One region of the Ruegeria sp. CDSC002 genome, then DNA from elsewhere that is predicted to be linked to it. Evidence: riboswitches for the same ligand, from Rfam matches in the RefSeq annotation. Region 1 holds a riboswitch; each other region holds the start of a gene.
What was found. A riboswitch is a leader RNA that binds a small molecule or an ion and turns the genes downstream of it on or off. The one in region 1 is predicted to bind cobalamin.
Positions count from the first base shown of each region.

Region 1 (5,836 bases):
GTCCGACTGGACCCTATCACCTAATCGATATCGGTGCGAATGTCGGTCTTTTTTCCCGGCAGGTCCTGATCAACTACCCTCAGGTAATATCAGCATCATGTTTTGAGCCCAGCCCGGATAATACGGAGCATCTGAAGCGCAACCTCAAAGCGATGCCCATGGTGTCGGTTTTCGACTTTGGCTTGGGGCAATCAGACGGTGAACTGGCATTTTACAAAGACAGTGTGAATGGTGGGAATTTTTCCTTCAATCGAGACGCCGTGGCCGGCCGTGAGCATCAGGTCATCGTCGCCAAAATCAGAAGAATAACTGAGGGGCTGTTAGATAAATGCATGGGGGACGAGGCCAGTGACCGACGCCTGATTTGGAAGTCTGACACACAGGGGCTGGACGAGGCATTGATGAGTGAACTGCCCGAAAGCTTCTGGCAGCGCGTTGATCTGGCTTGTTTTGAAGGATGGAGAATAGACAAGCCGTCTCATGACGAACAGGCTTTTCGAAACATCCTAAACAGCTTTGAATACGTGTATATTATTGGGTCGCGCAACAAAAGGCTGCGGCGCGTTAGCAGCGCAAGGTGTATTAGTTACTTGTGCGGAAGAGACCGCAAATGGGCAGACTTCTATCTGTCTCGGGTGGAATTGCACTAAAAGTAGCTTTGCTCAGGTTAAACCTCTGTGCGCTCTGACCGTAGCTTGGTTACCTACAGTTCTTTCCTTGCCCGCAGCGCAGCGGTAATCGTCCCATCATCCAGATAGTCCAACTCGCCCCCAATCGGCACACCCTGCGCCAGTGAAGTCAGACGGACCTGTCCCTCCAATTGATCCGCGATGTAGTGGGCGGTGGTTTGCCCATCGACGGTGGCGTTCAGGGCCAGAATGACCTCAGAAATCCCTTCGGCCATCACCCGATCCTTTAGACGGGGGATGCGAAGCTCGTCCGGGCCGATGCCGTCCAAGGCAGACAGCGTGCCGCCCAGGACGTGATAGCGACCCTTGAAAACTGCAGCGCGTTCCATCGCCCAGAGGTCGGCGACGTCTTCGACCACGCACAATTCTCCGGTCGCGCGATCCTCGCTATCGCAGATGTCGCAGATATCGGTGGTGCCCACGTTGCCGCAATTCAGGCATTCGCGGGCGGTGGCGGCCACCTGCTGCATTACGTCCGACAGGGGCGTCAGCAGCAGGGTGCGTTTTCGGATCAGGTGCAGCACCGCGCGGCGAGCCGAACGGGGGCCGAGGCCCGGCAGTTTGGCCATCAGGTCGATCAGATTGTCGATATCGCTGTTCGAACTCACGGCGTGCGCTCCTGCAAAAGGGCCGGGCAGTTGTGCCCGGCCTTTGGGTCGTCAGGAGTGTCTATCAGAACGGCAGCTTGATGTCTGCGGGCAGACCCATGCTTTCGGTCAGCCTTGCCATCTCTGCTTGAGAGCGCTCGGCCGCTTTGGTTTGCGCGTCCTTGATAGCGGCCAGAATCAGATCTTCGACAACTTCCTTATCGTCGCCATTGAAAATCGACGGATCGATGTCCAGACCCTTCAGCTCGCCTTTTGCTGTGGCGGTGGCCTTCACCAGCCCTGCACCGGATTCGCCTACAACCATCAGGTTGTTCAGCTCTTCCTGCATGTCCGTCATCTTGGTCTGCAAATCCTGTGCGGATTTCATCATCTTGGCCATATCGCCCAGACCGCCGAGTCCTTTGAGCATTTCTTTTCTCCTGCAAATCGGTTTGCCGCCTAAATACGGATGCTGCCGGTAGGGTACAAGGGGAGAGCTTCTCCCGCCCGTCGTCAAGGTCTTTGGCAAGACCTTTCCTCCCGTTGGGCCCGGCAGCGCGGGAGTGTTTCCGCTTTGGTCGCTCGGATCAATCCTCCTCGAACGGATCCCATTCGTCTTCGACCTCCGGCAGGGCTTCGGTTTCGACCTTGGCGGCGCGTTCTTCCGGGGTTTCGATCCGCTTGATGCGCGCTTTTGGAAACTGCATCAGAACGGCTTGAACCAGTGGGTGTTGTTCGGCCTGCGCTTTCAACGCCAGATCAGCCGCGTCTCGTACCTCGGCGATTGTTGCTGCGTCCCCGTCGGCCACAATTGAGACGGCCCATCGGTTTCCGGTCCAGCGTTGCAAGGCCGAACCAAGCCTTTGCGCCAGATCGGTCGGCGCTTTGTCCGTCGGCGTGAACTCGATTCGTCCCGGGGAATACGAGACGAGACGCACGCCGTTTTCGACCTCAACCAACAGTTTTACATCCCGGTTCGTGCGGATCAGTTCGACCACGTATTCGAAGGTTGGATAGTGTGCCAGCGCGGTCTGGACGTCCTGGGCAAGCGCTGCAGTGGGCGCCCCTGCAGGCCCGCGTTGCGCCGAGAGATGCGCAGAGGACGTCGCCTGTGCAGGTGCATGAGTTGGCACAGCCACACCACCGCCAGGTCCCCCGCTTGGTGGGGGGGGAGGTGCATCCTGTAGTCGTTTGATAAGCTCTTCGGGGCTTGGCAAATCGGCCACATGGGTCAGACGAATGATTGCCATTTCGGCGGCCATCATCGCGTTGGGTGCTGCAGAGACCTCCTCCAGCGCTTTCAGCAACATCTGCCACATGCGCGTCAACACTCGCATCTGCAGCGCCTCGGCCATCTGTTGACCCCGTGCGCGTTCATCCGGTGAGACGGTGGGGTCATCGGCGGCATCGGGCGTGATTTTGACCACGGAAACCCAATGGGTGATCTCGGCCAGATCGCGCAGAACAGCCAGCGGATCGGCCCCTTCGGCATACTGGCCGCTCAACTCAGTCAATGCCCCAGCCGCATCGCCACGCAAAATCATGTCCATCAGATCCAACACGCGCCCGCGATCTGCAAGGCCCAACATTGCCCGAACCTGATCGGCGCTTGTTTCCCCTGCACCATGTGAGATCGCCTGATCCAACAGCGAGGTCGCATCGCGGGCAGAGCCTTCGGCCGCGCGTGTGATTAAAGCAAGCGCGTCTTCTGCGATCTGTGCGTTTTCCGCTGCTGCGATCTTGTTGAGAAGGCCAATCATGTCTTCGGGTTCGATCCGGCGCAGGTCAAACCGCTGGCAGCGCGACAGCACAGTCACCGGAACTTTGCGAATTTCGGTCGTCGCAAAGATGAACTTTACGTGCTCGGGCGGTTCCTCGAGCGTTTTGAGCAGCGCATTGAAGGCGCTGGTCGACAGCATGTGAACTTCGTCGATGATATAGATCTTGTAGCGCGCGCTGGCGGCGCGGTAGCGGACACTGTCGATGATCTCGCGGATGTCGTTCACGCCGGTTCGGCTGGCGGCGTCCATCTCCATCACGTCGACATGGCGTCCTTCCATGATGGCCACACAATGCTCGCACTGGCCGCAAGGTTCGGTCGTTGGCTTGCCTTCACCATCGGGGCCGATGCAGTTCATGCCTTTGGCGATAATCCGGGCAGTGGTAGTTTTGCCGGTGCCGCGAATACCGGTCATGATAAAGGCCTGCGCGATCCGATCCGCTTCGAACGCGTTTTTCAGCGTGCGTACCATTGCGTCCTGTCCAACCAGATCAGCAAAGGTTTCGGGGCGGTACTTGCGGGCAAGAACCTGATAGGCGGGGCTGGGCGTTTCGGTCATGTCTGCTCTGTCAGATTCGTGTCAGAAATGCAGCGTAGAGACCCGGGCCGCCCACGTCCACAGCAGGCTTTGTGGAATTTCGGTTTGGACAGCGTCTGTAAGCGGGATAAACCAGCTGTCAAAATTTGGTGGGCCGGTGGCAGTAGGAGCATTAGCTTTGGCAAAATTTGCGATCTACGCGCTGCCTGTTGGCTCAGGCATCTTGGCGCTGTCCCCCTTGCCGGGCGGCGGCGGTGGGTATGTGGACGATCTGAGGGTGATACAGGACTGGAACCCTGATCTGGTGATTTCAATGACCACCGAGGCCGAGATGCGGCAGGTCGGCGCAGGCGGTTTTGGTCGAGACGTTCAAAGCAGGTCCGTGACCTGGGTGCATCTTCCGGTCGAGGATTTTGGCACACCGCCCCTGCCAATCGAAACTCTTTGGCCCCAAGCCAGCGCAGCCGCCCGGCAGGTTCTGTCCGACGGTGGACGCGTGCTGGTGCATTGCCGGGGCGGTTGTGGGCGGTCGGGGATGGTCGCGCTGAGGCTCATGGTGGAAAGCGGCGAAGATCCAAACCACGCGCTAAACCGGCTGCGCTTGGCCCGACCATGCGCGGTGGAAACGGATGAGCAGATGGCTTGGGCCATGAAACCGGCCCAGAGCGATCAGTGAACTAGGATCAGGCCGTGGCTTGTTGAACAACCTGATGCGATGGACGCGGTGCAAGGGCCGATGCCTGAAGCATGGCGCAAGGCAAGGCCGCCAAAACACCAGCAGGCAGAGTGGAAAAGTCAGGGCCGAACATCATATCGGCGTATTCGTCCAACGTGTCGGCTGAGTCGCCTGTGTTTGCCCCGCAATAGACCCTGATCCGGGCCGGGCTGGCGCGAAACCGTGCGGTGCAACCCTCATCGCAATGGGTCAGTTCGCTGGAGCCGTCCACCTCAAATTCGCTGGTCGTCATTGGTTGTGCTGTTGCCATCGCCTCGGCCAATGCCCGAGCCATTTGGGCCAATGCGGGGCAGGTTTTCCCCGTTTTCTGGCACAGGGTGGCGGTGAATTCGTGGGTCGTTGTCTTCCAGATCATAATGCGCCCTCCGCGCGGTGAGCGGGGGACGTGGAACAGGGAACTCAGCGTACTGAAGACCTGCCCGGACACCCCGCCCGAGTTTCGGTTTTTACTTTGATGGCAGGTCTCCTGACTTGCGGGTCATTGCTTTGCCGACCTTCCCAGCCTTTCGGCCAGTGGTATTTCGGCATTGCTTACCGCTTACAGTTGCGGGGGCAGTCGCGGCCTTGGTCCGTTCCGGCTTTGCCGGGCTGGACCGCACCGAGTTCCCTTTTCATCCCGCCCCAATATAAGGACGAGAACCATCACCTCATCGCTAGCGGTTGTAGGTGGCTTGAGTCAAGCGGGCTGTTTTCCATCGTTCAAGTGGACGCTTGGTCACTTTGAAAATCTGTTGACTCTAGTCGCGCAAAAGCGCCGATATGCCATATGTGAACCGAATAGTTCAGATGCTTGCGAGGGCACCATGTTGGACAACACTCCGGTCGCTTTGACCGAAGATTTCACGTTTTCTGCCGGAGAGGCCGAACTGTCGGCACGGCTGTATATGCCTGCCTCGGCACCTGATGTGGCGGTTGTAGTCCATGCAGCTACAGGCGTACCGCGCGACTATTACCAGCATTTTGCGCGGTGGTTGGTGGACGAACAGGGTATGGCCTGTCTGACCTATGACTATCGCGATTTTGGCCACTCTCTACGCGGGCGCCTGCGCGATTCGCAGGCCACGATGGCCGATTGGGCGTTGATCGACATGCCCGCTGCCCGCGCTGAAATGCGGCGCAGATTTCCCGCCGCCCAGCAGTGGAGCATTGGCCATTCGGTGGGTGGAATGCTGGGGCCAATTCAGCCCGATATTGAGCAGATCGACCGGATGATCTGTGTCTGTTCAGGTTTGGTGACGGTATCCGACCACCCCTGGCCGTATCGCGCACTGGCGACAATGTTCTGGTATGCCCACCCGCCATTGCTGGTTAAGGCATTGGGATACCTGCCGGGCAAGGCACTTGGGTTCGGCTCGGACCTTCCGGCACGTGTCTACTGGCAGTGGCGCAAATGGTGCACCGCTGCGCTGAGCTACGTGCCGGAAATCGGCAAAAGCCTTCCAGACGCCCGTTGGGCTGCGTCGGAAACACCCGTCGATCTGTTCACAATGGACGATGATCAGGTGG
Region 1 covers NZ_JBXWOM010000010.1:142,227-148,062, forward strand. Annotated here, with positions in the region: gene AC2FJE_RS18140 (FkbM family methyltransferase) at 1-650, shown strand, start outside; gene recR (recombination mediator RecR) at 704-1,297, opposite strand; gene AC2FJE_RS18150 (YbaB/EbfC family nucleoid-associated protein) at 1,362-1,706, opposite strand; gene AC2FJE_RS18155 (DNA polymerase III subunit gamma/tau) at 1,864-3,615, opposite strand; gene AC2FJE_RS18160 (protein-tyrosine phosphatase family protein) at 3,773-4,270, shown strand; gene AC2FJE_RS18165 (hypothetical protein) at 4,278-4,685, opposite strand; cobalamin riboswitch at 4,770-4,989, opposite strand; gene AC2FJE_RS18170 (alpha/beta hydrolase family protein) at 5,134-5,836, shown strand, end outside.

Region 2 (5,836 bases), on a different contig from region 1:
TAGGACGGCCAGCGCGATGCCTTTAGCCTGTGCCAGCGCCAGAACTTGCTGCAAGCCATAGGACCAGTAAGGGACGCCGCCGATCAAACGGATCAGAATGCCCTTGGCGCCCTCGAGCGTTTGCTCGACATAAGTGTCGACAGACAGCGGGTGTTTCAACGCGGTCAGATTGGCCAATCGCATCGTCGGCATGCGACCTTCGGACCCGCCACCGCGATGCCATCCTGCCGCGAAAGCGCCAAGGTCGCTGTCCGAAAAGGACAGCACCACCAGATCCGCCGGGCTCTGACCCAGATCGGTCGGGGTTTCGGTCTCTTCTAACCCGTGGCTTTCGCGGAAGACGACGTGCATGGCTTACTCGGCGGCCTCGGTCACACCCACGAGGATATCGCGGATTGCGGCCTCATTGATGTCGTCATGCTCGGCAATGACCACCAGGCGCGAGCGGCGCTCTTCGCCGGGCTCCCACGGCCGGTCATACTGGTGACGTACGCGGGCACCAACGGCCTGCACCAGCAGACGCATCGGTTTGCCCTGAACGGCGGCATAGCCTTTGACGCGCAGAATGTTCAGATCATTGGCCAGACGTTCGATATTGGCGACCAGTTCCGCCGGGTCGGTCTGTTCGGGCAACTCGACGATGATGCTTTCGAAATCGTCGTGTTCGTGGTCGTGGTGGCCGTCGTGATGCGACGGGCGCGCGTCCATGTCATCCTCGGCGGCGGCTTCGAGGCCCAGCACGACACGCACGTCAACGGCGCCTTCGGCAACCTCAACCACGGGCAGCGGGCGCGGAGCCTCAGTCGCGATGACCTGTTTGGCTTTGGCAACGCCTTCCGGACCGGCCAGATCGGGTTTTGTCAGCAGGATGATGTCGGCGCACGAGATCTGGTCCTCAAACACCTCGGACAGAGGCGTTTCGTGGTCGATCGAGTCGTCAGCCAGGCGCTGGGCGTCCACGGCTTCGACATTTGGTGCGAAACGCCCAGCGGCGACGGCCTCGGCGTCCGCCAGAGCGATCACACCATCAACGGTGATTTTCGAGCGGATATCGGGCCAATCAAACGCCTTGAGCAGCGGTTTGGGCAGGGCAAGACCGGACGTTTCGATCAGGATGTGATCGGGGCGCGGCTCCAGCGCCATCAGCGCCTCAATGGTCGGGATGAAATCATCGGCTACGGTGCAGCAGATGCAGCCATTGGCAAGTTCCATGATGTTTTCCGCCGGGCAATCCGGAATGGCGCAGGATTTCAGGATATCGCCATCCACACCCACATCACCAAATTCGTTGACGATAACGGCCAGGCGCTTGCCCTGCGGATTCTGCATCAGGTGCTTTACCAGCGTGGTTTTGCCCGAGCCCAGAAAGCCGGTGATCACAGTGACGGGGAGTTTTTCAAGGTTGCTCATTTCAGGGCTCCAATCGGGGGAATGCGGGCCGCACAGTTTTTGCGGAAATGTTCGGGGCGTTCGCGCCATTTCACCAGACCGTCTTCAGCGGCCAGATACTTGGTGACGCCTTCAACGATGGTCTCGACATGGTCGGTCTCGTCGAGGTTTTCATAAACGAAGATCCATCGGGATGGGCCGCCACGCAAAACGATCGAGCATCCCTGATCACAGTTCGACAGACATTCCACCGGTTTCAGGTCGACGCCGTCCGGCAAGCCAGCCTGTTCAAGTGCTTTATGCAGCAAAGTGCCGGGTCGCTGGGCGTCATCTTCGATAGGTAACCCACGGCGACATGTCGTGCAGACCAGCAACTCGACTGGTGCGGTCTCGGTCACGTCTCTCATCCCCCTCATCCTTTATACGGGGGACGGGGTTTCATGCGGGCCACGCGTCTGCACATGGACCCGACACCGGAACACCCCGCCCGGTTTCAACTTCGGGTGCTGGCAGGTCTCCCGGCTTGCGGATGTCAGAGGCGGGCCTCTGTCGGATGTCCCGCCTTCCCGGCCTATTAGGCCAGTGGCTTTGGGCACCCTCTCCGGTCACGGTCGCGGGGGCGGCTGTGCTTGGCGGAATAACCGCTGGCACATTCCCTTTTCATCCATCCGGGGATGGACACCAACGCATGCGACATGCGGCACGAGCAGGGGGCTTGTCAAGCACGACTGGGGTTTGAAAACCCGCTACGTCAGAAAAGCGACTTGCCGAAGTCAGTCAGCGGCATCCGATGCGATCCGATCACGCAGCGAGGCGCAATTCAGCCCGGCCGTCGCAGATGATTCAGCACTTCTCAGTTTGGCAATCAAGTAGTGCGGTTGTGTAAATGGAATCGCTGGACCCGCAATCGCAACATGCATCTGATACTGAACTTTAGGCGTCCGAAATTGCGAAAGCAGCGCAGAAAGCTAAGTGCTTGGAAATAAATGGAGGCGAGTACCGGAATCGAACCGGTGTACACGGATTTGCAATCCGCTGCGTCACCACTCCGCCAACTCGCCTTTTCAAGTAAAATCAAATACTTGCCGTGGTGTGATCGGCGTTTTAGCAGCTTTCGACAGGAGCGTCCAGAGGGGGGAGCGCAAATTTCAGGGCCGGGTGCCAACTTAGTCTTTGGTTGCGACGTTGTATCTTGTGAAGATTGGAAAGTTTCCGTGTCTGGGCCGTTGCCGGTTTTTCAAGGATGTGGCAGAACTCAATCACCCAAGGGAGCAAGATGAGCGATCCAATGACAGATTTCGCAGCCCGCCGCCGGACGATGGTCGATACGCAGATACGTCCTTCTGATGTCACGAAGTTTCCCATCATAGACGCGATGCTGACCGTCAAGCGCGAGAATTTCGTGCCGGACGCGAAGCGCGAAGCGGCATATGTCGAGGGATTGATCGAACTGGGTGATGGGCGCTGTATGTTGGAGCCGCGGACCCTAGCTAAGATTCTGGACATATTGAACATTTCGAACGACGAGTCGGTTTTGGATATTGCTCCGGCCTTGGGGTATTCGACGGCAGTCGCCGCGCGCATGGCACAGCTGGTTGTTGCCGTGGAGGAAGATGAAAATCTGGCGGCCGAATCTCAGTCTATCCTGATGGAGGCGGAGGCTGACAATGCGATTGTCCATGTCGGCCCTCTTGAACAAGGTGCCCCCGAACATGGGCCCTATGACGTGATTATGATCCAGGGTGGTGTGGAACAGGTTCCGGATGCGTTGATCGCGCAGCTTAAGGACCATGGGCGAATTGCGTGCCTTTTTGTCCAAGGTGCACTGGGGATCGTCCGTATCGGCCATAAATCTGGGGATCGGGTGACTTGGCGGGACGCGTTTAATGCCAATGCACCGATTTTGCAGGCATTTTCCACGGACCGTGTATTTTCGCTATAGTTTTATGGCGGATTGTTCTGCCGCCTTGATTAGTTGAACACAAACGCGCAAACTGTCGGCAGAGCAGCGTAATTTTGATTTGAGAGGATTTCGTTATGAGTTCTATGGCGGGAGGAAAGCTGGTCAAGGCGCTGGCGCTGACTGCGGGGGTCGCACTTAGCTTTGTACCGGGACGGGCCGTTTGGGCCGACAATATTACTGACGCATTCATTGGCGCGTACAATACCAGCGGGTTGCTGGAACAGAACCGCGCATTGTTGCGTGCGGCGGACGAAGACGTGGCAATTGCATTGTCAGCGCTTCGACCGATCATCAACTGGACGGTCGCGATTAGCAGCAACTATAACCGTCGCAACGTCAGCGATGTGGTGACAAGAACCGACCCGAACAACTTCTTTACGGGGCTGACCCTCAGCCAACTGCTCTACGATGGTGGGGCCGCTGTTTTGGGCAAGCAATCGGCGCAAGAAACGGTGCTGTCGACCAGGCAGACCCTTGTTGATATCGAACAGCAGGTTTTGTTCCGCGGTGCCAATGCGTATCTCGAAGTGCTGCTGCAGGAAGAAACCGTACAGATTCGCCTGAACAACGTCGATGTATCGGCCGAGGAACTGCGCGCATCGCAGGACCGGTTTGATGTTGGCGAAGTCACGCGTACGGACGTTGCGCTGTCACAAGCCCAGCTTGCAAGCTCGCAAGCTGATCTGGCCGTTGCACGCGGTAACCTCGACACGGCGCGGGCGGAATACGTGAATGCCGTTGGCAAATCGCCCGGACGCACAGCTGGTCAACCGAGCCTGCCAAATCTGCCAAGCTCGGAACCGCAGGCCGTCAGCCTGGCGCAGCGAAACCACCCCGCCATTCTTTCGGCACAGCATCAGGTGCGTGCCTTCGACCTGATCGTTGCGCAACAGCGCGCCAACCTGGGTCCGAATGTCAGCCTGAACGCCGACGCCGGTATCACTGAGACCTATGACAACGATGACAATATCGAAGACGGCAGTGTTTCGCTGAACTTCAGTCAGCCGATTTACGCTGGTGGCCGTTTGGCCGCAAGCGTGCGCCGCGCCATGGCTACACGGGATGCATCGCGCGCCAACCTGTTGAATGTGCAGAAAGATATCACTCAGGGTGTGACAGATGCCTACGCCCGTTTCCAAGCCGCGTCAGCAAGTTTGCGGGCGTCGACCGAACGGGTGCGCGCATCGCAGGTGGCATTTGATGGTATCCGCGAAGAAGCTACTTTGGGTGCCCGGACCACGCTGGATGTTCTGAACGCACAGCAGGATTTGCTGGACGCGCAACTGGCCGAGGTTGCATCGCGGATCGAGCGATCGCGGGCCGCATACCAGTTAGTGCAGGCACAGGGCCTGTTGACCGCCGAACGTTTGGGACTGGCCGTGCAGATCTATGATCCGACGCTGTACTATAACCTGGTCAAGAAAGCGCCGGCTCAGGTCAGCAGACAAAGCAAGGACCTGGATCGCGTTCTCAAAGCGTTGCGTCGCGACTAAGGGCCAATACTATCTGTTGTGACGACCGGTTTGTTTGGCTACACTCAATCCTGAGGATAGAGCGGTAGAGAACAATGACGGAAAAAGTCGTGAACGGCAGAGTAGAGGACGTGCTGTCCTCGATCAAACGGCTAGTCGGTGAAAGAGGTGAGCAAACCTCGGAGTCGGCGCCTTCAATCGCCCGCAAGCCCGGGCGATTGGTACTTACCGATGCATTGCGAGTCGGCGGAACGTCCAGCATTCAGGACGGCCCGGAGAATGAAGCAGAGGTCAAAGCAGGCTACACGGCCGACGCGTCGGTCAAGCCGATGCTTCTGCGCGCGTGCGACATCGTTAATCGTGAAGACCCCGCCAACAAAGAACAGGCCGCGCCAGAGCCGCCCAAAAACCCGACCAACAGTCTGAGCGCAAAGATCGAAGCCCTAGAAGCGGCGATTGCACGCACTGAGGACCAGTGGGAGCCGGATGGCGAAAGCGAAGACGAGTACTCCGGTACTCCGGCGAAGGCCCTTGAATTCAGCGCGCGCAAAGAATTTACGGATACCGAGGGAAAGAAAGCCGAACCCACTCAGGCAAAGGCCAAAGAAGCTGTCGCGACGACCAAGGCAACTTTCGTTCGCGACCCCGAGGTGATCACCGCACCACCTGTTCACCCAGTCGAAGCAGCAGCGGAAGATTCAGCGATAGCTGGTATTAGCGAAGACGCATTGCGCAAAATGATCGCTGAGGTTGTCCGTGAAGAATTGCAGGGTGTTTTGGGCGAACGTATCACCCGCAACGTCCGTAAGATGGTCCGGCGCGAAATCTACAAAGCCCTGGCCGAGCAGGACCTCGAGTAACACTCAGACGCTTTTGGGCGTTTCTGCAAGCGCCAGAAGGCGGTCCAGATCCATATTTTGTTCAAGGTGGTCGGCCAGCGCGTTCAACGTATCTTCGACCCCGTCTTCATAGGCCAGGTCCGAGGTCACGCCCAATCGCGACAGGTAAGTCG
Region 2 covers NZ_JBXWOM010000006.1:290,427-296,262, reverse strand. Annotated here, with positions in the region: gene cobN (cobaltochelatase subunit CobN) at 1-351, opposite strand, end outside; gene cobW (cobalamin biosynthesis protein CobW) at 355-1,410, opposite strand; gene AC2FJE_RS13585 (DUF1636 family protein) at 1,407-1,796, opposite strand; cobalamin riboswitch at 1,881-2,090, opposite strand; tRNA gene AC2FJE_RS13580 (tRNA-Cys) at 2,377-2,450, opposite strand; gene AC2FJE_RS13575 (protein-L-isoaspartate O-methyltransferase family protein) at 2,678-3,331, shown strand; gene AC2FJE_RS13570 (TolC family outer membrane protein) at 3,427-4,845, shown strand; gene AC2FJE_RS13565 (hypothetical protein) at 4,920-5,684, shown strand; gene AC2FJE_RS13560 (cobyric acid synthase) at 5,688-5,836, opposite strand, start outside.
Region 2: another riboswitch for cobalamin. It lies ahead of AC2FJE_RS13585 (DUF1636 family protein); the one in region 1 lies ahead of AC2FJE_RS18165 (hypothetical protein).

Region 3 (5,836 bases), on a different contig from region 1:
AGATGACGCCTGGGATCTGGTGCAGATCCATGATGGTTTCGGATGCAAGACGGGTTGGAGTGTCTTCGACGACGACAACAAATCGGCCATCTTCCGTTTCAGCGTGAATTTCGACACCCGGCGTGCCCTTCATCACGCGCGCTGCTGCGCTCGTGTGATCAGGTGCGACATGGGCGAGACAACCGCAGATGTTCATTGAGTAGCTTCCATTTGTGGTTGAGGTTGGCGTTCCAGCGCAATGGCATCGGCGGGACATAAACTTGGGCAAATCCCGCAGCCGTTGCATGTATCAAGGTCAAGCACCGGCTCTGCGCGGCCGCCGGTCATCAGTTTGAAACGGATCGCGCTTTGTTCGCAATTGTCCTGACAGATGCGGCAACTGATGCCGTTCATAGATAGGCAGGTGTCCGCTGTAAGCGCGGCGCGCCATGGCCAATCTGGCAAACGGTCAATCGATATCGCTTCGGTTGGACAAATACGGGCGCAGTCACCGCAGAAGGTGCAGGGATTGTCAGTGGGCTGGAAGCGGGGATATCCATCTGTCCCGATGACGATCGCATCTTCGGGGCAAGTATCTGCGCAATCACCACATTTACTGCATGTTTCAACAAAGCACAGCTCAACCGAGCCCGGAGGTCTGGCGATATTGCCGTCCTCTGGTCTGATCTTTGCGCTTAGAAACGCGCGTCGGCTGGTCAGTTGTTGCATTGCGTGCGACCTGGCTACACTCGATTCCTGTAATCGAGTGTATCGCATACCGTGATCTGTGGGGGCCTTTTTTGATTTAGGTCATTTGGCCTGTTAAATATTAGTCATTTAGGAAACTTTAATTTTTTTGCCGAAGCGACCCTTTGAGATCATCTGCGAGGGCGCGCGGTTCGGATTAGTAGAAGAAAAACAAAAACCGATCCCAGCGATGTCGTGACAATCCCAACAGGCAGCTCTTGCGGGGCAAGCAACAGACGGCTCAGGATATCCGAGCCTGTAAGCAAAGCTGCTCCGACAATGGCGGCGGTAGGCACAAGCTGGCTGTGCAAAGGCCCCGCGATACCGCGTGCGATGTGGGGAACCATCAAGCCGACAAAACCGATCACACCCGCGACGGACACAAACACAGCAGTCGCAAGAGCGGCCACGAAGAACATCCGGAACCGTAAGCCTTGAACGGGCACACCCAGGGTGGCGGCCGTCAAATCACCAGTCAGCAGTGCATCAAGCCAGCGGCTACGGTACATTGCATAGGCGAGGATCAATGCTAAACCTGCGCAGACCAGCGGGAATGTCTCCCACCGGGCAAGACCCAAACCCCCAAGCATCCAGAAGATAACCGAATGGGCCGCACGGCTGTCGCCCGCGAAAATCAGATAATTGGTAATAGCTGAAAACAAAAACGAAACCGCAAGCCCCGCGAGGATCAGTTTTTCGGGCGCGCTTGTGCGCAGCCCATGAACCAAAGCCAGCACAATACCTGATGCGACAAGCCCTCCGAAAAACGCGGCCAGTGGCAGGGTCCAAAAGCCCAGCACATCTCCGGTTACTGTAATGACAAAGACAGCTCCCGCCGCAGCGCCAGAGGACAGGCCGAACAGAAACGGGTCCGCCAGATCGTTGCGTGTGGTGGTTTGCAGGACAACGCCGACGATGCCCAGCCCAGCACCGATCACGGCGGCAAACAGCGCGCGTGGTAAGCGCAGGTCAAACACGATGCGGTGGAGCGGAGACATTTCCCCTTCCACTATTCCCGTGCCCAACAAGACACCGGCCAGTGCGTCAGAGGCCGGAATGGATGTGGTCCCGTAGACCGTCGAGGTTAGCAAAAGGGCGGCCAATACAGCCGCCCCCAGCAAGAGTGTAAGGCCAAGTCGGCCCATATCAGTTCAGGCCCGGGTGCATGGCTTTGGCCATTTTCGAAATTGCTTCGATATTTGCCGGTCCGGGTGTCAGTTCCTCGTAGCGCAGACCAATCCAGCGTTCGTTCTTGACCGCGTCCGTCTGAGACATCACGGGATGGTCCTGCAGGAACTTGAAGGTATCTGCGGCGCCATTTCCAGTTTGATAATCAAGTAAAACCAGGAATTCCGGGTTCGAAGCGGCAACAGCCTCCCACGAGGAACGTCCCCAGCTGGTGTCCATGTCATGGGTGACGTTCTCGCCGCCAGCGGCAGCAATCATCGCGTCGGGAATGGCAAACTTACCAGCCGTAAACGGGGCATCGGCGGGGCCGTCCAGCAGGAAAACGCGGGGCTTCGGCAGGTCGGCCGTCTGTGTTTGAATCGCGGACAGTTCCTCCTTCCAGCCGGAAACCAGCTCTTCTGCCTTGTCTTCAACGTGCATTACTTTGCCCAAGCGAAGGACGTCGGTGAACAGCAAATCCATGCTGGCTTCTGGGCGATCCTTATCCAGGTGTACGCAGCTTTCCGTCAGGATCATCGTTTTGATGCCAAACGGCGCAAGCGTGTCGGGGGTCACGTCACCGCCCGGCTTCATCCCATAGTACCAGCCCGCAAAGAAAAGGTCGGGTTCGACAGCGACCAGATTTTCAACTGTCGGGTACTTAGGCGCAAGTTCCGGGATGTCGCCGCGCAGTGTGTCAAACTCGGGGCTGGTTTTGTACCAGCCAGTGATGCCCGTCAGGCCAACGACCTTGTCCTGCAAACCCAGCGCAAAGGCCATGTCGGTCATGTTCATGTCGTGTACGACCAGCCGCTCGGGTTGAGTTTCAAACACCAGCGGCTCGCCGCAATTGTCGACGGTGATCTCGCGCGCTGTTGTGGCACTTGCAATGCCAGTGATCAGTGCAGCGCACCAGAGAGTTTTGTTCATGTTATTTTTCCTAGTTTGAGGTAGTGGTTCTTCGGATATCCAGTGCCGGGATCATGCGGCCTTCGTGCTGAAAGCTAAGAAAATCGACGCCAAACGTTTCACGGACCCTTTCGGGTGTCAGCACTTCGTGCACGGGGCCGAAACCGGTCAGGCGCGTGGATTTCATCAACGCGACATGGGTCGCGAATTCCGGGATCATGACCAGATCATGGACGATCATGACCACCGTAATGCCCAGCTCGGCTACCAGCGACAGCATCCGTCCCTTGGCGTCCGGGTCCAGATGGTTCGTCGGCTCATCCAGGAACAAAAGCGACGGGTTTTGCGCCAGCGCCCTTGCGATATGAGCGCGCTGGCGTTCCCCGCCGGATAACACGGCCATCCGCTTGTCGGCGAGGGCGACGAGTCCGGTCAGCTTCAAGATGCGGTCCAATTCCAAGGCGTGCTCAGCCGCAGATCGATCAGCGCGGATGGGGATTTGCCCAAGGGCCACGTAATCGCGCAGAAACAAACGCCCGTCCGGCGATTCCTGCTGACTGACCACGGCGATCATTCGGGCGCGGTCCATCGCCGAAAGCTGCCGAAGGCTGCGCCCCTTTACCAAAACGTCCCCCAGCACAATCTCTTCACCGCCGCACAAAAGATTCAGCAGCGTTGTCTTACCCGCACCGTTTGGGCCGGCAATTGCCAGAGTGGCCCCTTCATTCAGTTCGAAATTGATGTTTTGCAGCAGTACGTCGCCGTTCAGGGCGTAATACTCCAGCCCGCGCGCCTCAAGGAAAGCTCCGCAGGTCATGCGCTTGTCTCCACTTTTAGCCGCGGCAGGCGCGCCAGAGTCTTTTCAAGAAGGGCAGGCGGGCGCTGCGTTGCGCTGGTCCACCCATCCGCGATGCGATGGTATTGATGTGCAAATTCGGCCAAAGCATCCACGTCCTCAGCCGATTGGATGTCACCGAAAAGGTACTGCGCTTTGTCGAATGCCTGAAACCCGACGGTTGTGGGACGACCGCAACCGGCCATGCAGGAAACGCTTTGGATGTCAAAACTGGATGGAAGCTTGCTTGCAAGCGCAGCGCGCAATGAATCCGCCCGGTCAGAACCCTCGCAGGTCTCGCAAATCAGAAGGAAGTGATCAGGACTGATCGACATGGCCCACTCCGCCTGTTGCCAAGCGCGGGCAGAAGGTGCCAATCATGTCATCACGTCTTAGACGTGTCATAAAGCCTCCTTCCAGGACGCCCCGCCCCGGGTTGGTTGAACATCGGATGGTAGGTCTCCTGACTTGCGGGTCGTGGCTTGGCCATCCTTCCCGACCCATTTGGGGTCAGTGGGTATTTGGCGTCGCTCACCGCTTACAGTTGCGGGGGCAGTCACGGACTTGGCGCTTGTTGGCAACCTCACCGTATTCCCTTTTCATCCCGTGGCGAACCATAGGGAACCATCGCGGTGATGCTTGCCCGAGTTCCGAATTTGGGTCAAGCGATAATCCGCGCCGCCCCACGCACAGAGGTCATTTGTCATTTGCCAATGATCTGACTACGCTGCGTTGCAGAAATGTAGCAACAAAGGTGGATATGTTCTGGTTCCGGGGGGCCGCACATCCAATGTTTGAAACAACGAACACGCTTTCAAAAACAAAGCCGGACGAGATGAAAATTCAAGAAAACAGAACCTATTCTCAACTGAAGGTGGGCGACAAGGCGCAGGTCACCCGATTGTGCACCGTGGACGACTTGTACGCGTTTGCCTCGGCTTCGGGTGACCACAACCCGCTAAATCTGGCGGCCTATGACGGAGATGGAGATGGACACCCCGAGGCTGTCGCGCCCGCTTTGTGGCCCGCGGGTCTGGTGGCTGCAGTCATTGGAAACATCTTACCGGGGGCCGGTACGCAAACACGTCGGGCGGACCTGAGTTTTCATGCTCCGGTTATGGCGGGCGAAGAACTGACCGCCTTTGTGGCTGTTACCGAAAAGCGTGAAGACGGCGACCTGACCTGTTCCGCCGAAGTGCGCCGGGTCGGGGATAACGCATTGATCCTGAGCGGTACCGTACAGGTCACGCCACCGTCGCGGCATTTGACCTTCGACTCGGTCGAGGTGCCGGGACTGATCGTTCAGCGTCACCGGCATTTCGTCGCTTTGTTGGAAAGGGTACGTCCTTTGGACCCGATGCCCACAGCGATCGTCGCCCCGGAAGAGCCGAATTCGCTAGGCGGGGCATTACTCGCGTTGGAAAGCGGCATCATTACTCCGATTTTGGTTGGCGACCCGGACAAAATCACCGCTGCTGCTGCCCAGCTTGGGGCCGATTTGTCCGGAGTTGAAATCATTGAAGCGCGAGACCACGAAGTGGCCGCCCAACGCGCGGTCGGGCTGGTCGTTGAAAGTAAGGCCCGGATGCTGATGAAGGGTCATTTGCACACGGATGTGTTGTTACGCGCCGTTCTGCGCAGGGAAAAAGGTCTGAGAACCGGGCGGCGGCTGTCGCATGTGTTCGTGATGGACGTGCCAGGCATGTCTCGACCCATCATGGTTACAGATGCGGCGGTGAATATCGCACCGGATCTCGAAACCAAGGCCGATATCGTTCAGAACGCCATCCATCTTGCGCATTCTATTGGCATCGAGATGCCCAAGGTTGGCGTCTTATCAGCGGTTGAGACCATCAACCCGCATTTACCGTCGTCTGTCGATGCCGCGCTGTTGTCGAAAATGGCCGAGCGTGGACAGATCACCGGCGGACTGGTCGATGGTCCCTTGGCCATGGACAACGCGGTTGATCTGAACGCGGCGCGGACAAAAGGCATTACCTCACCAGTCGCGGGGGTCGCAGACATTCTGGTTGTTCCGAATATCGAAGCCGGCAACATGGTAGCCAAACAGCTGACATATATCTCTCATGCCGAGGCTGCCGGCGTTGTGATAGGTGCTGCGGCACCGATTATCCTGACATCTCGGGCAGATGATGATGCTTCGCGGCTGGCGTCTTGTGCTGTCGCGGCGCTGCATGC
Region 3 covers NZ_JBXWOM010000005.1:270,926-276,761, reverse strand. Annotated here, with positions in the region: gene AC2FJE_RS11620 (chaperone NapD) at 1-196, opposite strand, end outside; gene AC2FJE_RS11615 (4Fe-4S dicluster domain-containing protein) at 193-393, opposite strand; partial or broken gene AC2FJE_RS11610 (4Fe-4S binding protein) at 454-708, opposite strand; gene AC2FJE_RS11605 (FecCD family ABC transporter permease) at 858-1,871, opposite strand; gene AC2FJE_RS11600 (ABC transporter substrate-binding protein) at 1,873-2,823, opposite strand; gene AC2FJE_RS11595 (ABC transporter ATP-binding protein) at 2,834-3,619, opposite strand; gene AC2FJE_RS11590 (DUF1636 family protein) at 3,616-3,972, opposite strand; cobalamin riboswitch at 4,074-4,279, opposite strand; gene AC2FJE_RS11585 (bifunctional enoyl-CoA hydratase/phosphate acetyltransferase) at 4,428-5,836, shown strand, end outside.
Region 3: another riboswitch for cobalamin. It lies ahead of AC2FJE_RS11590 (DUF1636 family protein); the one in region 1 lies ahead of AC2FJE_RS18165 (hypothetical protein).

Region 4 (5,836 bases), on a different contig from region 1:
GTAGCTGGCGGCGCCAAGCGCCGCAGAAGCGAATTTGGTGGGGCAGTCAGGCTGAGGATCAGCAAACCGATCAACGCAAGCGGATAAGCCGTCACCGCAATTGCCATATGAGCAATATGGACCAACGTGCTTGTCATGTTCTCGTCGCTGCCTCGACTATCACACCCCGCATCACAAGGCAGAAAGGCGGCAAGTATCAAAAGAATGGCGTAAGCGGATAGAAGCAATATCGAGATTCGTTTTGTCCTGCTGCCTGGGAGGCAACTGTTTAGTCTTGCGAGGAACGCCAGAAGCCAAATCTCTGTCGGTATGAAGACGGCATAGTTGGTCCACGTCGCCAAGGGGGCCCCTACAGCCCCGAGTGCGCTCATGAATTGGTCGATATGCGAATAGTTGGGGGTCAGTGCACTTATGATGCCCACGCCTATCGCCAACCAAAGTCCACTAATAATGGGCAAAACGACAAGGCTTATTGATCGTGAGTTGCCCCAGAGAGTTATCCGCAAAAGCTCTGCCCCTGTGTTGACGCGCACGCTTCTTAGAGCGATTGCCCTGACGAGTTGGCACCTTCCGTCAGGCAAGCCGATCAGAACACGTCGCTCATCCATGTCAATCACAGAGTGGGATCACAACTTCCAGAATCTGGCACCGGTAAATCAGTAGCCTCCGTTCAGGTGCATCTGATCGCTTCCGAAAGCAGACCTTTGCGCCATCGCGGCATTAGTCAGCTTTGTCCCGCTTATCGGAAGTTTGGCTACTGTTTTGCGAAAATCCGCTTCTTCCTCAAACCAAACACTTTAACTTAGTTCGACAACCGCGGTTGCACCTTGCCGCAACCGGCGTCAGACTATCCAAAACACCCCGCTCAGACGGCAATCGATCAAATAGATCAATCGCTTAACATCGGCACCCCGTCAGGCGAATAACCTGCAATGTCAAAGACCCAAATCATCCCACTGCAGACAAAAAAAGTCCGGGCAGAATAAATTCAGTCAAAAAGACCGTTGGCGTGGGTCTGAAGCTGCAAGAAGCGGGGCTCGTGTAGTATCCACCGTTGCCTCACGTCTACCGCGTCCTCCGTAGTCGACCGGTGACTGGAACGAATAGCCATCCCTCACAGGTTTGCGCTCTTGTCGAATCAAATCAATTCGTATTTTGTCCTCGCGATGGTTCCCGACTGTATTTTGCGGTCAGGGATAAAAGGGAATACGGTGCGGTTCTGTAAAAAGGCCAATTCCGTGACTGCCCCCGCAACTGTAGGCGGCGAGCGACCCGAGATCGTCCACTGGGCAATAGCCTGGGAAGGATCGGGATAGCTTTGACCCGCAAGTCAGGAGACCTGCCATCCGAAATTTATGAACCTGGGCGGGGTGTCCCAGAGGGAGATGACAATGTTTCAAGCGGTCCGTACCGTGCACGACCTTGCGCTCGCTTTGCCCCTGTCCAAACACAGGAGGCGTTGCCGTTGTCATTGCAAAAAGCTGACACCCAAAGGGGTAAGTGTCTGACAGAATTCAGCGTTCCGGTGCTGGTGGCGGGGGCTCTGGCGCTGTCGGCGCTCTTGTGGCTCGCGATTTACGCGGTGATTTGATGACGGCCGTTTTACAAATCCGCGATCTGACGTTGGGCTACCGCGACCTTACATTGTTTCACCGCCTCTCCATGGATATCGCGGCTGGAACGACCCTTGCCGTTCTTGGTGCGAACGGGTCGGGCAAGAGCACTTTTGTAAAGATGCTGCTGGGCTTGATGGATCCTCTTTCGGGCAATTTGACTTGGCCGCAGGGCCGTCCTGGTGACATCGGGTATCTGGCGCAGATGACAGAGTTCGACCGCCGATTTCCCATCCGTGTGAGGGATCTTGCTGCGATGGGTGCCTGGCGCGGGTTTGGTTATCGTACCGGGCTGGACGCCGCCGCGCGCAACCGGATGGCTGCAGCGCTAGATGAGGCCGGGGTACTGGATATCGCTGACCGGCCTCTGCATATGCTGTCGGGAGGGCAACTGCAGCGCGCGCTGTTTGCGCGGGTTATCATGCAGGACGCGCCGCTGATCCTGTTGGATGAACCGTTTGCCGCAGTCGACCAAAGTACTGAAGCGCATCTGCTGTCGATTATACGCCGATGGCGCGATGAGGGTCGCGCGGTGGTTTTGGTGGTGCACGATCTTTCCTCAGTGCTGGATTATTGCAGCCATGCGCTGCTTTTGGGCGGGCAAGAGGCGACCCATGGACCGGTAAATGACGTTCTGACGCCAGATCGGCTGGTTGCGCAAGGATACCTCTCGGAAAGTCAGGCGTCCTGGATGTTCCGTGGCACCCATTCAACAGCGGAGCACGCCAATGTATGACCTGATCGCAGAAATGTGGAGCTTTGCCTTCATGCGTCGCGCTTTTGTGGCAACCACGGTCTTGTCGGCCTCGGTCGCACCGGTAGGGGCGTTTCTTGTTCTGCGTCGTCTGTCGCTGGCTGGCGAGGCCATGGCCCACGCGATTACCCCAGGCATCGTCATCGGCTTTGTCACGGCGGGCCTTTCGGTCATGTCGCTGTTGGTCGGAGGGCTTATCGCGGGTGTTGGCGTCGCCATTTTGACCGCCTTTCTGGCACGCCGGACGATCCTGCGCAGCGATGCTAGTCTTGCCTCGCTGTATCTTATCGCATTGGCGGTGGGTATCTTTATCCTGTCTGCAGCGGGGTCCGCAGTTCCACTAAAAAGCTTCCTGTTCGGATCAATCCTAGGGATCGACGACGCGTCGATGGTCCTTGTCGGAGGGGTGGCGACAGTAACTTTGTTGGCATTTGCCGTTCTGCTTCGTCCGCTGATTGTCAGCACCTGTGACCCGGTTTTCTTCGAAACGCAGACGCGCCGACCGTGGTTGGTAGATCAGGGTTTTATGCTGCTGTTGGTTCTGAACCTTCTGGCTGCGTTCAAAACACTGGGAACGTTGATGGCCGTTGGCTTGATGATCCTTCCCGCAACTGCGGCGCGCTATTGGGCCAGTACGATCACCGGGCAACTGGTCCTGGGTTTTCTGTTTGCCTTGTCCAGCTGCTGGATCGGCCTGACCCTGTCCTACTTGTTCCCGGACACGCCGTCCGGCCCGGCGATCGTTTTGGTTGCCGGTGGGTTCTTTCTGTTCTCGGCCATTTTCGGTCCCCTTGGTTTTGGCAGACGGATGCGCAAACCGTCTGTTTCCAAAGACATCCCCATTGCCCAAATTCAACAAGAAGAGAGAGCACAATGACTCTTGTGAAGTCACTCTATGCCGGCATCGCCTCTGTGTCGTTTGCTTTGGCTGCATTGCCGACCGTTGCGGCAGAAGACAACGTCAAGATCGTCGCCAGCTTTTCGATCCTCGGCGACATGGTCGAAGAGGTCGTGGGCGATCTGGCCACAGTTACGACAATCGTGGGCCCGGATGCGGATGCGCATGTGTATCAGCCTTCGGTTGCAGATGCGAAGGCCGTTGCCCAGGCGGATATCATCTTTGTCAACGGTCTGGGCTTTGAGACATGGTCCGATACCCTGATCGCTGAATCGGGCACTGACGCAACCGTGCACGTTGCCACCGATGGTATCACGCCTGTCACAGTCGAGGGCAAAATCGACCCCCACGCTTGGAACTCGCTGTCGAACGGCATGATTTACGTGACCAATGTGGCCGACGTGATGACAGAGGCGATGCCCGAGCACGCCGAAGAAATCGCTGCCAATGCTGCGGCCTATATTGCGCAGCTTGAGGCGCTGGATGCAGAAACCAAGACGAAGCTGGCAGGCCTGCCTGCCAATCGCCGCACGGTTGTGACTGCACATGACGCATTTGGTTATCTGGCAGACGCCTACGGACTGACTTTCCTTGCGCCGGTTGGCATCGATACCGAGGCGGAGCCATCAGCCAAGGATCTTGCTGTTCTGATTGATCAACTGAAGGCGGATGGTGCTGCGGCGCTGTTTGTTGAAAACATCACAAGCCCTACTTTGATTCAGCAAATCTCGGATGAAACCGGTATCGTGATTGGTGGACGGCTTTTCTCAGACGCCTTGTCGGAACGCGGTAGTCCGGCCACCAGCTATCTCGCGATGTTCCAGCACAATCTGAACACTCTGTTGAACGCGCTTGGGAACGCAACCGCAAGCTAACTAGTCTTTAGGTACGGGGCGGCGCCTGAACCGCCACCCCCCGTACCGTGCATTGGAACAGCGGGTTCTTGGTAATCGTCCCCTAGTCCGGCTTCCATCCATCTTCGTATTCTCCCAAAGTTCGGGAAAGATCCAACAGCGAGGCGAACAGTCTTGCGTAAACGTCCCGTGACATCATGGTCTTGTTGTCATCCAACACTTGCAGAAGATCGACGACGCCCGAGGCAAAGGCATCATAGACCAACTGGTCCGCGGGCGTTGGGTCCAGGGTCCATATATCGTGCGTGTCGTAATACCCTACGGGTTGGGGATCGTCGTCTATCATTTGTCCGCCTCATTTTGGTGAGGCGCATGTAAGTGATAAGAAGGCGAGCACCAGTGATGTGGCAGGAAGTCACAAGTTTTTGGCAACGCCAAAAATGCGAATCCGATATCGCGTTTGGCCGTTGACAGGATGTGATGAACCACGTCTTCACCACAGTTGGCTCGTGTTGTGCCAGCCCGGCAGTTGTCAGGGTTTCGAATGTTCGCTCTGCAAAACTTCCAGAAACAGGTTTGTCACCCGTGTTGGTTCAGGTTGCTTTCTGGTCACTGCTGCAAACCGGGTTCGATATTGCGTTTCGCCCGGCAACACCATCCGCATCTTTTCCTGGTCCACAAAGTCCTGCGCAAGATGATCAGGCAAATAACCTATGTATCGCCCTGACAGGATTAGTATGGCCAGCGCCTGCTCGCTTTGAACTTTTGCTGACCGTTTGAAACCCAGTTGCTGACCGACGATCAGGTTCGGAGAGTTCACGCTGAGCCCAACATAGTTGTACCTGAGCAGGTCACTGGTCCTGAGTTCCTGGTCTGGTATTTCGAAAAGGGGGTGTTCCCGGCCGCAATACAGGAACATGTTCTCGCCATATAACGGAGCATAGTTAAGACTTGTCGAAGGGCGATGCAGCGCAATAATTCCGATGTCGAGCTGGCCACTGATGACCATGGTCTCGATCACGTTTGGCGGCTCAAGGGACAGTTCGATCTGGACCGAGGGGGCGGCTTCGTTGAACCGATGAATGGCGCGGGCAAGCCGGGAATCCGGGTTTGACGCACATTGATCAAATAGCGAAATGCGGATCGTTCCCCCCAACTGTTCCTTGATCTCGCTGACCTCGTTCCGAAATTGCGACACGGACACAAGCAGGTGATCTGCTGCTTGCAGCACTTTTGCGCCGTCTTCTGTCAGGGCGAAACCCGCAGGACCGCGCGTGCACAGTTTTAAGCCCAATCGCAGTTCCAAATCAGTAACATGCTTCGAAATGGTGGATTTGCCGATATTCAGCTCAACTTCGGCCGCAGACAGACCACCACTTTCCACAACCGTCTTGAAAACGCGCAGCAATCGGATGTCGCTGTCGCCGATGCGTGAGGCAACCATTTTCTACCCAATTCGTAAGGTTCGATATATATGAAACCTATCGCGCAAAGAATGGCAACATAGAAACACATTTCACGAGCTACTCTGAAAAAGCCGAGGTAGAATCGGACTGGCCATCTCTCCCCAGGTCAGCGCGCACCTCGAAACATGATAAAACTGGGAGGACATCTATGTCATTCATCAAAAAGCTTGGCACCATGACTGCTGCCGTTTCGGTCGCAGCCCTGATGGTTGCGGGCGCAGCCGACGCGAAAAACTTCAAGATTGCTGTTG
Region 4 covers NZ_JBXWOM010000022.1:8,466-14,301, reverse strand. Annotated here, with positions in the region: gene AC2FJE_RS23065 (DUF998 domain-containing protein) at 1-608, opposite strand, end outside; cobalamin riboswitch at 1,151-1,361, shown strand; gene AC2FJE_RS23060 (metal ABC transporter ATP-binding protein) at 1,591-2,349, shown strand; gene AC2FJE_RS23055 (metal ABC transporter permease) at 2,342-3,244, shown strand; gene AC2FJE_RS23050 (metal ABC transporter solute-binding protein, Zn/Mn family) at 3,241-4,140, shown strand; gene AC2FJE_RS23045 (hypothetical protein) at 4,223-4,465, opposite strand; gene AC2FJE_RS23040 (LysR family transcriptional regulator) at 4,652-5,563, opposite strand; gene AC2FJE_RS23035 (TRAP transporter substrate-binding protein) at 5,734-5,836, shown strand, end outside.
Region 4: another riboswitch for cobalamin. It lies ahead of AC2FJE_RS23060 (metal ABC transporter ATP-binding protein); the one in region 1 lies ahead of AC2FJE_RS18165 (hypothetical protein).